Regions from separate parts of the Paenibacillus sp. TAB_01 genome, predicted to be linked through region 2. Evidence: riboswitches for the same ligand, from Rfam matches in the RefSeq annotation. Region 2 holds a riboswitch; each other region holds the start of a gene.
What was found. Region 2 has a riboswitch for ZMP and ZTP ahead of rpiB (ribose 5-phosphate isomerase B). Riboswitches for the same ligand answer to the same signal wherever they lie in the genome.
Positions count from the first base shown of each region.

Region 1: it holds a riboswitch for ZMP and ZTP, as region 2 does, so the genes downstream of both, ACHHV8_RS21125 (DJ-1/PfpI family protein) here and rpiB (ribose 5-phosphate isomerase B) in region 2, are expected to answer to the same signal.
Region 3: it holds a riboswitch for ZMP and ZTP, as region 2 does, so the genes downstream of both, ACHHV8_RS15290 (bifunctional 5,10-methylenetetrahydrofolate dehydrogenase/5,10-methenyltetrahydrofolate cyclohydrolase) here and rpiB (ribose 5-phosphate isomerase B) in region 2, are expected to answer to the same signal.

Region 1 covers NZ_JBIFNP010000001.1:4,325,697-4,329,697, forward strand. The annotation lists gene ACHHV8_RS21110 (family 78 glycoside hydrolase catalytic domain) at 1-295, opposite strand, end outside; gene ACHHV8_RS21115 (glycoside hydrolase family 78 protein) at 310-969, opposite strand; gene ACHHV8_RS21120 (helix-turn-helix domain-containing protein) at 1,116-2,012, shown strand; ZMP/ZTP riboswitch at 2,090-2,168, shown strand; partial or broken gene ACHHV8_RS21125 (DJ-1/PfpI family protein) at 2,230-2,852, shown strand; gene ACHHV8_RS21130 (N-acetylglucosamine kinase) at 2,950-3,948, opposite strand.
Region 2 covers NZ_JBIFNP010000002.1:654,806-658,806, reverse strand. The annotation lists gene ACHHV8_RS36415 (manganese efflux pump MntP) at 1-39, shown strand, start outside; gene ACHHV8_RS36410 (arsenate reductase/protein-tyrosine-phosphatase family protein) at 211-789, shown strand; ZMP/ZTP riboswitch at 989-1,069, shown strand; gene rpiB (ribose 5-phosphate isomerase B) at 1,169-1,627, shown strand; gene ACHHV8_RS36400 (TIGR01440 family protein) at 1,658-2,281, shown strand; partial or broken gene glyA (serine hydroxymethyltransferase) at 2,328-3,579, shown strand; gene upp (uracil phosphoribosyltransferase) at 3,889-4,001, shown strand, end outside.
Region 3 covers NZ_JBIFNP010000001.1:3,189,090-3,193,090, forward strand. The annotation lists gene ACHHV8_RS15285 (cyclodeaminase/cyclohydrolase family protein) at 43-672, opposite strand; gene ACHHV8_RS15290 (bifunctional 5,10-methylenetetrahydrofolate dehydrogenase/5,10-methenyltetrahydrofolate cyclohydrolase) at 669-1,532, opposite strand; ZMP/ZTP riboswitch at 1,594-1,674, opposite strand; gene ACHHV8_RS15295 (FGGY-family carbohydrate kinase) at 1,781-2,101, opposite strand; gene ACHHV8_RS15300 (FGGY family carbohydrate kinase) at 2,035-2,898, opposite strand; gene ACHHV8_RS15305 (FGGY family carbohydrate kinase) at 2,849-3,148, opposite strand; gene ACHHV8_RS15310 (ATP-binding protein) at 3,184-4,001, opposite strand, start outside.

The DNA.
Region 1 (4,001 bases), on a different contig from region 2:
GCCCAATCGGCTTCAAGCTCTCCGCCTTCTGCACCGTCTCGTTCTCTTGAGCGACGAGGATGGACAGATCCGTCCCCGGAACCACTTGAGCGGGCAGCCACGCCGTATCGGAAAAAGCCCCCGTACTCCACCCCTCCTGCTCCAGCCGGGCATCGTACGTTTCCCCGTGGTACAGCTCGGACATCAGGATCGGACTGCCTGACGCTTTCCAGCTTGCGTCCGATCCGATCACTTCCTCCCGGCCGCCCGTATACCGGATATGCAGCTGAAGCAGCAGTGCGGGGCCAGCTGCCATACAGCTTTCTGCGGTCACTTCCAGGTAAGATACCCGCTGTGCCAGCCTCTGCCTAGAGCAGCCCCCAATGCATTCGCTCCGGCCGTCAGCAGCGGCGTTACGTCATAAGTCTGATATTGCAGCCGATGCTTGTAGCTGGTCCAGCCCGGCGTAAAGTAACTCTCACCGACACGCTGCCCGTTCAGCTCAAGCTCATACACCCCCAAAGCCGTTGCATAAATACGCGCCTGCTCTACCTCTCCATGAATCTCGAAGCCTCTGCGCAAATACGGGCATTGCTCTTCGCCGATGCCGACGTGCTCCGGCGCCGCAATCCATTCGGCCTGCCAAGCGCTGGAATCCATCAGGCCCGTTTCGAAATAGGCCGTCGCCGACCAGGGCGACGAGGCGCCGCTTTGATCCCACACCCGTACCTGATACAAGTAGCGCTGGCGGGGCTTGAGCTGTACTTCCGCCAGCTCTATATGAACCGATTGCTCAGAGGCCGTACGGCCCGAATCCCAGATGAATGATGTTCCTGCTCCATCTGTCTGCTCGAACAATTGAATCTGATAAGCCTGCTGCTTCACCTGCCGATCATCGGAATGAAGCTGCCAGCTGATCCTGGGACGTTTCACATCCAGTCCTATGGGGTTTTCCAAATACTCACATCGCAGTTTGCGTACTTCCAGCATTGATACCTCATCCTTTCACTAACGTCAGTAGGCTTCCATCCGTTATAATGATATAGGAAAACGTTTGACGGGAACCCCGGTAAAACAGACATTGTCATCCGGTAAAAACGCCGATTCCTTGTTAATCTGAATAAGGGAGCCGATTGATGAAACGTTCATCGCAAACCTTGACCGCCGACATGCTCTTCAAAACCAATGTACATATATTCGTCAATCGGGCGCTGGAAGATTTCGACCTGCCTCTGCATGCCCACGACTTCATCGAGTTTGCCTATGTTGCGGAGGGCAGAGGATTTCATCACATCGAAGAAGAGGTGCAGCCCGTCCATAAAGGACAGCTGTTCGTCCTTCCGGTCGGTGTATCGCATGTATTCCGCCCTGCCTCCGCCGATTCGTCCAAATATCCTCTGGTGGTTTACAACTGCGTGTTCACCGCCTCGGCCTTACATCTGCTCACAGGCCTTGTTTCCGATCCGGAGATCGAAGCCTACCTTCGTTCTCTGCAGCATTCGGACCGGCCTGTCTGCCATTCAGTGCGGGATCGGGACGGAACGATCGAGAAGCTGCTGCTCAAGCTGCATCAGGAATACCGGCTCCCCCGCAAAGGCTCGCAAACCTTTCTGTATGCCCTGCTGCTGCAGCTGGTTGTTGAAACGTACCGGCTGCAAGCCGAAGCAGTCCTTCAACCACCGGAGCTGCAAACGCCGGACGTGGAAGGAAGCGTTAACTTCTCTCCTGTGCTTCAATATATAGAGCGGCACTATCCAGGGAATGTTACCTTGGCGGAGCTGGCCGGCCGCTCACAATGGAGCGAGCGCCAGCTGCAGCGCTTGTTTTTGCAGTTCACAGGCCAAAGCTTCCGCAGTTATTTGCAAAATCTGCGAATACAAAAAAGCTGCGATCTGCTGCGCACCACCGGGCACAAAATAAGCGCCATCGCCGAAACTGTCGGCTATAAAGACATGGACTCGTTTAACGCCGTATTCAAACGGATCGTCGGCACGACGCCGAATGAATTCAGACAGCAGTCCCGGAAAAAGTAAAGGAACCTGTATAGGCTATACTTCAAAAAATGTAATTGTAATTTTATGGAATTCCTGATATAACGAATATAAGCAGTGCCGGTAGATGCAACTGGCGTAACGTGGAGTCCCACGAGGAAGCATCTATTTCATACGCCGTACGCCTGGGCAAAAGTATCCAGCCTCCATCACAGTGGAGGAGGGATACTTTTTATTTTCTCAAAAGGGAGATGCGTTCATGGAAGCGGAAAAACGGAGAAGAGATGTAGCTATTTTGCTTTTTGACCAGGTCGAAATATTGGATTTTGCCGGACCGTACGAGGCTTTCCTCAGCGGCAGCCGCCGCGGACAAGATTTTCGCGTGTACACCGTGACGGAGAAGGCCGAGACGGTTCAAGCCTTGGGACAGCTTAGCATCAACCCGACCTATGCGTTCGATAACTGCCCGCAGCCTGATATTCTTATTATCCCGGGGGACCGGGTACGCGGCAGCAAATGCACAACCAGGCCGTAACCGGCTGGATAGAGACCTGCGCGGAACGGGCGGAGCTCGTGCTCTCGGTTTGTACAGGAGCGCTCATTCTAGCCAAGACCAGCTTGCTCGAAGGCCTGCGGCTGACAACGAACCGGCTGGCGGTCGAGGAGCTGCGGCAGGCCGCCCCGTCTTCAGCCGTCATCACGGAAGAGGCGCGCTATATAGACAATGGACGCATTATTTTATCCGCAGGAGTGTCCGCCGGAATAGACATGTCCCTCTACGTGATCGGCAAATGCCTCGGGCAAGCGAGAGCACTTGAAGCCGCCGCATTGATGGAATACGATTGGAAGCCCCAGCCTTTGCAGGAGAAGGGATCCCAATGAATAGCCGGGGAGCGCAAAACGGCAGGGAGTGGTTAGGTGAAGCCGGATTTACAAAAGTAAAAGAGCTGCTCGTACGTGGCACCTATCCTACTGTCTGCTATGAGCTCCATTGCCCTGCCTGAAGCCTCTGCCACCTGTTTAAATTGGCAATGACCTCATTATCGACAGGCAGCATCAGACGCTGCCGGGCCATAAGCACCGCGCCGATGACCGGCGAAAACTGCGGCGTCACGGCTTCATACTTCTTGACGGTTCCCTGCTTGAGCCGCTCGTTCAGCCGGTTCGCGAAGTAAGGACTGCCCACGACACTGCCGATAAAAGCCACCGTGACGGCATCTCTGGAAAAAGCAGCCGCAAGCATTTCGATGCCTACCATCATTTCGTCAATCGCCCGGTCGCAGACTTTCCTGGCCAACGGGCTGCCTTGGAGAGCCGCTTCCGTAACGGCGGGAGCGAATTGGCCGAACCTCAGATCCCGCGCCCGTCTGTCCGCTGTAAACCCGTTTCTGGCGATGCCCCAAAGCTCCTCAAGCGAACGAGCCTCCCAGTGCTCCAGCATGCTGCGGATCAATGCGGCGTCCGCCGGAACGGTTTGACGGGCTAACGCTTCATATACGGCGTCATATGCGATAAATCTTGCAGCGCTTGCGGCATAATGATGAAAGTCGTAATTGCGGATCATCTCTCCCTTCTCATTAATCGCCAGCAGAATCGAGCCGGTGCCTGAAATGACGATAATGCCCGGCCGAGCGAGCAAAGCTCCGCAATGAGCAACGACCGCATCATTGACATGCCATTTGGGACAATCCAGTCCTTCCAGCTCCGTCAGCTGCTCAACCCACTCCCTGTCCCCCTCCTCGTCGTAGCCTGCGATGCCGGCTGCAACCCCTTTCACTTGACGAGGCTCCCGATCGGCAGCTTTCAAGGCCTGCACGATGGCCTGCCGCACATTTTGCACTGCGCCTGCATCTTTATTGATCGAAGCGGCGCCTTGCTCAGAATAGGACAGCACCGTTCCCTGCATATCGCTGACTGCGACGCGGGTATGCGTACCTCCGCCATCGATTCCTATGATCACATCCTCCAAATCGTACATCCGTAACCCTCCCTTTTCCTGATTTACAGTATATTCTACATTCATTCCGTTAA
Region 2 (4,001 bases):
GTGATTTTGCTGGCCTTCGGCGTTCATTTTTTGCTGTAAGTTTTAGCTTTCTCTTTGCCCAAAGTACCGATGGGTATCCATATTTTCGCATGGATGAGGTATAATAGGGAGAGGGAGGAAGCTCCCGGCGGATCGAATCCGACAGCATGCTGCCGGAGGAGCGCCGCAGACAACGGATCTTACACAAACTGAGGAGAGGCAGGAATTCGTATGAATCGTATTCTTTTCGTTTGTACAGGCAATACCTGCCGAAGCCCTATGGCGGAAGGCATTTTACGGAGGCTCTTACAGGAGCACGGATTAGACCATATAGAGGTGCGGTCTGCAGGCGTGGCGGCCTACGACGGTTCTCCGGTATCCTCTCATGCGGCATCGATTCTGAGGGAGCAGGGCGCGCCGGCGAACTTGACCTCCAGCGCTTTGTCCCGGGAGCTGATGCAGTGGGCGGATATCGTTCTTACAATGACTACAGGACATAAGCAGCATGCGATTGGCCGGTTTCCCGAATACATTGATAAAATGTACACGCTCAAGGAATTCGTCGAAGACGATCCGGAAACGGCTCAACGCATTGCCGAGCTGGAAGAGCTGACCGCAGAGCTTCAGCTAAAGCAGGCTTTGGATCAGCAAATCAGCAAGGAAGAGAGAACGAGACTGCTCATGCTGGAGCGGGAGCTGCCCGACTATGAAATTGCCGATCCGTTCGGAGGCTCGCTTGCCATGTACCGTCAATGTGCCGAAGAGATTGAGGCGGCATTGCTCAAGCTGATCCGCAAGCTGAAGCCGTAAGTAAGTGTTAGCAGGGGCCCTGCAGTCCTTTTGGAAGAAACAGATGTGACGCCTGAAAGCCGATGTTTTTTGTGAGGGGCAAACGGATCGCACAGGCTGTACACGGCCGGAAGTCCGGCTCAGGATGAGCACGGTAATACTGGGCATTCTCAGACTTTACATCTATCGGCTTTTCCGCTATGATGAATATATAGTTAACAGGACCTGATGTAACTGGCGACGAGTGGGTGTAACCACAGTGGAGCATCAGGGTATACGGCCGGTCGCCTGGGCAAAGAGCAACGTGATGCTGGATTACAGCATACGGCTGCTCTTTTTTCGTGTTTCTGCCTGCTTTGGGTTATAATGAAGCTAATTATGGTTAGGAGGCGAAAGAAAAATGAAAGTGGCTATTGGAGCAGATCATGCAGGAGTACGTTTGAAGGATGAGCTGAAGGGATTTATCGAATCGCTGGGCCATCAGGTTGCTGATTTAGGCTGTAACTGCACCGATTCCGTAGATTATCCCGATTATGCGATTGCCGTATGCGACCAAGTGGTGGCCGGGCAAGCGGATAAAGGAATTCTCATCTGTGGAACGGGGATCGGCATGAGCATTGCAGCGAACAAAGTGCCGGGCATCCGCTGTGCGCTGGTGCACGATTTGTTCTCCGCCAAGGCAACTCGTGAGCATAATGACACGAATGTGCTGGCTCTGGGCGAACGTGTTGTCGGGCCGGGCGTTGCGCAGGAAATTATCAAAATTTGGCTTGAAACCGAGTTTTCCAATGGGGAGCGCCATACTAACCGCATTAACAAGGTAAAAGCGCTGGAAGATAAATACGCCATTCATCCTTAATGAGCATTGTGACGAAGGAGGCATGCAGCTATGAGTACTCCATCTTCATCTTCTCCTGCACAAAATGAATCATGGGATATTTCCAGTATCCGCCCCCAGCTTGAGCAGGTGCTGCGAGAGCTGGTTCAAGCGGCCAAGCTTGAAGCCGGGCAGCTGCTGGTCATCGGAACGAGCACGAGCGAGGTGCTCGGGCAACACATCGGAACCTCGGGCACCGAAGAGGTGGCAAGTCATTTGTTCACCGCCGTCGAAACGGTGCGTGCCGAGTTCGGTTTTTACCCCGTCTTTCAATGCTGCGAGCATTTGAACCGGGCGTTGGTGCTGGAGAAAGCAGCGATGAAGGAATACCGGCTGGAGCAGGTTTCCGTTGTACCTGTACCGAGAGCGGGCGGCTCGATGGCGTCCTATGCATATAAGCATCTGCCCGGTGCTTGTGTCGTGGAAACGGTCGAAGCTCATGCCGGCATCGATATCGGGGGCACGCTGATCGGTATGCACTTGAAGCGCGTAGCCGTTCCGCTGCGTCCTTCCATTCGAATGATCGGACAGGCGCCCTTGCAGATGGCCTATACCCGTCCTAAGCTGATTGGAGGCGCAAGAGCGGTTTATGTGCCGCAAGCCGAGACTGCTGCAGAGATCGACACCTGCTCTTAAAGGATTTTTCAGTCATTTTATAGATAGGCATACCTGAGGAGGAATTATTGTGGAACAACTTCGTAATCAAGACCCTAAAATCGTTGAGGCTATGAACTTGGAGCTGGGCCGTCAACGCGATAAAATCGAGCTGATCGCATCCGAGAACTTCGTGAGCCAAGCTGTGCTTCAGGCAATGGGCACTGTGTTGACGAACAAATATGCGGAAGGCTACCCGGGCAAGCGTTACTATGGCGGCTGCGAATATGTCGACATTGTGGAAGATATCGCGCGCGACCGCGCCAAAGAATTGTTCGGTGCCGAGCATGCGAACGTACAGCCTCACTCCGGCGCACAAGCGAACATGGCGGTTTATTTGGCTGCACTTCAACCAGGTGACACTGTGCTCGGTATGAATCTGGCGCACGGAGGCCACTTGACACACGGAAGCCCGGTCAATGCTTCCGGTATTTTGTACAACTTTGTCGCTTACGGAGTTAGAGAATCCGACTCCCGCATCGATTATGACGATGTCCGCAAAGCGGCGTTCAAGCATAAGCCTCGTCTGATTGTAGCGGGCGCGAGCGCTTATCCCCGCACGATCGATTTCGAAGCTTTGGCCTCCATCGCTAACGATGTCGGCGCTCTGTTTATGGTGGATATGGCTCATATCGCCGGTCTGGTTGCCGCTGGTTTGCATCCGAACCCGGTGCCGCACGCTCACTTTGTTACAACAACGACGCACAAAACGCTTCGCGGTCACTCGCGGCGGTATGATTTTGTGCCGTAAGCCATGGGCAGCCGCTATCGATAAAGCAGTGTTCCCAGGCTCCCAAGGCGGCCCTCTGATGCATGTTATCGCAGCAAAAGCGGTAGCTTTGGGCGAAGCGCTTCAGCCTGATTTTACAACTTACGCGCAAAATGTAATCAACAACGCGAAAGCTTTGTCGGAAGCGTTAGTATCCGAAGGCATCAACCTTGTATCCGGCGGTACGGACAATCACTTGATGCTGATCGACCTGCGCAACCTGAACATCAGCGGTAAAGACGCTGAGCATCTGCTGGACGAAGTCGGCGTAACTGTAAACAAAAACGCCATTCCTTTCGACCCGGCGAAGCCGATGGTAACGAGCGGAATCCGTGTAGGTACGCCTGCGGCCACTTCCCGAGGCATGAACGAAGAAGCGATGAAAACAATCGCCAAAATCATTGCGTTGACCTTGAAAAATCCGACAGATACGGCCGTTCACGAGAAGGTTCGCGGCATGGTAAAAGATTTGACGGCGCAATTCCCGCTGTATCCGGGCTTGGGCTACTAATAAGCGAGTAAGCGAGGGCTGCCCCGTTCGGGCAGCTTTCAGGAAAAGAGTCGATCCGTCCCGGCGGTCGGCTCTTTTTTCGCATACGCTAAAGAGAATCGCTGTTTTGGGGGAGGGTAAATTCGGCATGTAGCCTGTCCGATTTAATGCCTGGGCCCTCCTTATCCTACGCTTGTCCCCTGAAGCCAGAGCCTTTATTCCTAATGTCAAGTTCTTTGCCTCAATTCTGCAAACTTGTTAGGATAACGAACAGCAATTGTGGTATAATAGTCAAGATTTGGCGTAATGAAGGCAAAGGGGATTTGAAACATGGGAAAAGTATTTGTTTGTGATCATCCGCTGATACAGCATAAGCTTACTTATATTCGGGATAAGTCGACGACGACGAAGGATTTCCGTGAGCTTGTCGACGAGGTGGCCAC
Region 3 (4,001 bases), on a different contig from region 2:
ATACCGATAATCATTAATAATATTAATTGTTTTCCCGCCCGGCTACCCCTGAATTATCACTCTAACCCGGTGCAGCGCGTCCATTTTCAAACTTTGGCACTGGCTGATCAGCGCCAGCCCGCGCTCCCTGTACTCCTCCGCAACGCCTTCCGCCTTGATCCCGGACAAGTTGATCTCTACCGTGATCCATGCGGATTGTACCGCTGCCTCCAGCATCAGCATGGCGATCGCCAAATCGGAGATCACATTCTTATTAGCCTTGTCCAAGTAGTCCGCAAGGCTCTGCATCAACTCAGAGCACTGCCGCATCAATCCGAGCGGCACCTCGGCCGATCGCTCTGCCGCAGCCTCCATCGCTTTGGAGCGGAGCGCTTTTTCCTCCTTCGAAGCCTTAGGCAGGCCAAGCGCCGCCATGTATTGTCCGAATGCGTCGATATCCTGCTGCAGAACATGCTCCAAATCGGCTATAGCCCGTTCCATCCGCTCAGCGAGGTCGGTCATTTCCTCTTGAATCGCTGCAAACCTGGGCCCTTGGGTCAACCGTGCCACCATCGAGCCCATCGAGGCGCCCAGCGCCGCGGCAACCGCTGCTACACTCCCGCCGCCCGGGGTAGGCGCCTTCGAAGCGGCCTCCTTCAGGAAGCCGCGGAGGGTCTGATCGTACATGCTCATTCCGCCGCGCCTCCTTCTCCATGTTGAAGCTGTACGGCCTTCAAAACATTGTCAAACAGCATGACGGTCGTTAACGTGCCTACGCCACCCGGCACAGGTGTCATTGCCTCAACGGCTTCCGCTGCCGCCGGGTCTACATCGCCGGCGATCCCGCCTTCGTCGTTCTCATTGATGCCGGCATCAATGATGACCAGCTCCGGATGCACCATCTGCGCCGTGACCAAGCCTTTGCGCCCGGCTGCGGTAATGAGAATGTCCGCTTGGGCGATATGCTCTTCCAGCCTTTGCGTATGCGAATGACATACCGTAAGGGTAGCATTCTCGCGCAGCAGCATCTGCATCAGCGGCCGGCCCACCGTTTCGCCGCGGCCGATCAGCACAACGTGCTTGCCGGATATCGGATAGCCGTAATGCTGCAGAATGCGGATGCAGGACTGCGGCGTTGCCGGGTACAGGCCCTTTTCGCCTGTCATGCAGGCCAGTTTGTTGGCAGGAGAGATGCCGTCGACATCCTTGATGGGAGAGACCGCATCCGCAAGACGGGACGCCCGGATATGCTTCGGCACGGGCAGCTCCAGCATGATGCCGTGGATATGAACGTCCTCGTTCAGCGTCTCGATTACCTCAAGCAGATGCCGCTCAGCTATATCCGCAGGAAATACCATCAAATGAAACTTCACGCCAAGCTTCCGGGCCAGCTTCTCCTTGGCTTTGGCGTAATATTCCGAGGCCGGATCCCCCTGAACCAGAATGGTTGCGATGGCCGGCTGGATGCCTTTTTGCTTCCATGCCTCCACACGGCTTTGAATCGTCTCCGAGAGCTGGTTGGCCAGCTCTCGCGTTTTTAGAAGCTTTGACATAGACTCGCCCTCCTGATTGGTGAGTAAAAACAAAAAAAGTATCCGGTCATGAATCGACCAAATACTTTGCCCAGGCGTACGGCGGTAATATGCATGTGCTCCCTCGTGGTCGGTTCACGTTACGCCAGTCACACATGACGAGAATGGTAAGCTTATTATAGCATATATCTGAAAGCAGGCAATATGGCACAAGGTGCGCTTGCGCTAAAATAACATAAGCCCCGATTCTGCCTGCGGGGTACTCCTTCTCAAGCGTGTCCCGGCCTGCCGGGAGCGGAAGTAAAGTCTTGATACAGACCGATCCCTACTCCTGCGCAGATCGCAGCCCCATAGGAGGCTTCTTCCGCGTACTTCGGCAGCTCCAGGGGCAGCATAAAAGCTTGCGCCAGCCTGCTGCGCAGCGCCTGATTCTGCCTTACGCCGTTGCCCGAGCCGACCAATACTTTGCGGCTTTGCTTCATCGGCTCCGGGAGCCGCAAATAATACGCGAGCAGCTCCTCGGTCATGCCCTCCAGGAAACCGGCAACGAGATGCTGCGGCGTAAAATTATCGGCTGAGATCCGGTCGATCGCTCCGCGCCGAGCCTGATCCTCCCTCGTTCCAAAAAACTGCGTATGGCAACCTGCAGTCCCTCGCCCGGCGGAACCTTTGCCGCTGTCAATGCCAATGCGTTCATCCGCTCGTACAGACTTCCCTCGGAGCCGCCGAATACGGCACATACGTCCCTGAAAAACCGCTCCAGGAGCGCATAAGCCTTCCCGCCCCCAAGCGGCGCACCGACTAGGAGGTACCCGCCTCCCGGGAAAGGACGTACCTCCAGGCCTTCCAGCTGAAGCAGATGATTGGAAAAGACGGAGATTTGCGAGCCTGTCCCTATGTTTACGAGGATGGAATGCTCGATATCCCGGACCGCTCCCAGAAAGCTCGCCTGATTGTCGCCTGCCGCGCAAGCGACAGGTACGCCGTCCTCTGTTTGACCGATCACAGTCCCCGTCGGCTGTATGGAGGGAAGAATCGACGGATCGATTCGGGCGGCCCGCAATGCGGCCTGATCGAACTCCCCCGTCTCCAGGTCAAAGCATCCCAAGCTGGCCGCCAGCGTAGGATCGATAGCCGTTTCCTTGGCGCGGCACAGCTTCATTGCGATAAAGTCCGCTATCGTGCACAGCTTAACGGCCTTCTCCGGTACCATTCTCTGCAGCGTATTATAATAATGCGTAGCCATCCCGAATCCGGGGGAAACGGGGCTGGCCGTCAGCAGAGACAAATGCTCTGCGTAGGAGGCGGCTCCGCCGAACGGCAGCGAGCCTCTTTCGTTACAGCCATGTATAGAGCGGCGAAACCGCGTCCCCTTGGCTGTCAACATACAGAATCCCGTGCATCTGCCCTGTCAGGCCAATGCCGCCGATCTCCACCTTCCCGCTGCTCAATTCGGCAAGCACCTCGCGAACCGTACGCCAGATCCGATCGGAATCTTGGCAGTGCTCCCATGAATTCGCCGTATTACACTCGGAATAATTATCTTTTAACACCGATTTTACGATGTCGCCGCTGCTTCCATCCACGAGTACACCGCCAATGCTCGTCGTACCGACGTCGAGTCCGATCAAGTACATCCTCATTTTCTCCTTCAATATTACTTGGCTTGTCGTTAAAGAGCATTCAACAAACGCTCGCGGTCATTAGAGCCGAGAGCCATATGAATGAGATGGACCACCATCTTTTTCTGTTCCCGGTTCAAATCGATGAATACCTTCGGCGCCGCTTGATACATCTCGCGAATCACGCCTTCAAGCTCTTCCTTCTTAAGCCGATCCTCAGGTATATCCAAAAAGGGCGGGAACGCATCGGCTTCAGCGAAATCCTGAATGACGACATCGGAATAAGCCTTCAGATACGGCTTCCTCTTTTGTTTAATCAATGCGTTAACCTCATCGATCAAGAAGAGATATTCCTCGCCTCGTTTGGTTGCGCCGAAACCGAATTCCAGCTGCTCATTGTCCGGCTCCGTATCAAAATCAAAATGGTCGAAAAGCGGGCTCTGAACATAAATGCTGTGATAAAAGGAGTCACTTTTATTATTAAAGGTTGTCGGCTGCTTATGCTTTTCTATCTGCAATGAATCTATGAAATAAATTTTGGAATGCTCGTGATTGATCCGGTCATTCCATTGAATATATTTCAGATGAAATACCGTTTGGGTCGGCTTGTGCACGAACTCGCGGTATTCCTTTTCTCTGATCAGGCTGGAATAATCCAGCGGGCTTCCATCTACCTTTAATTCAAAGCCCTTGTCCTTATTCAACTCAAGAAACCATCCGAATTCCCTGCATAAATAAGCTGTCAGCTCTTCGTAAACGAAATCTTTGATGATGTTGTGGAAAGTCACGGTCGTCCCTGTGCCTTGAACGTCATTCGCCGGAACAGCCTCTGTCGCCTCATAAGAATCCATCCGGTCCGAACGGACAT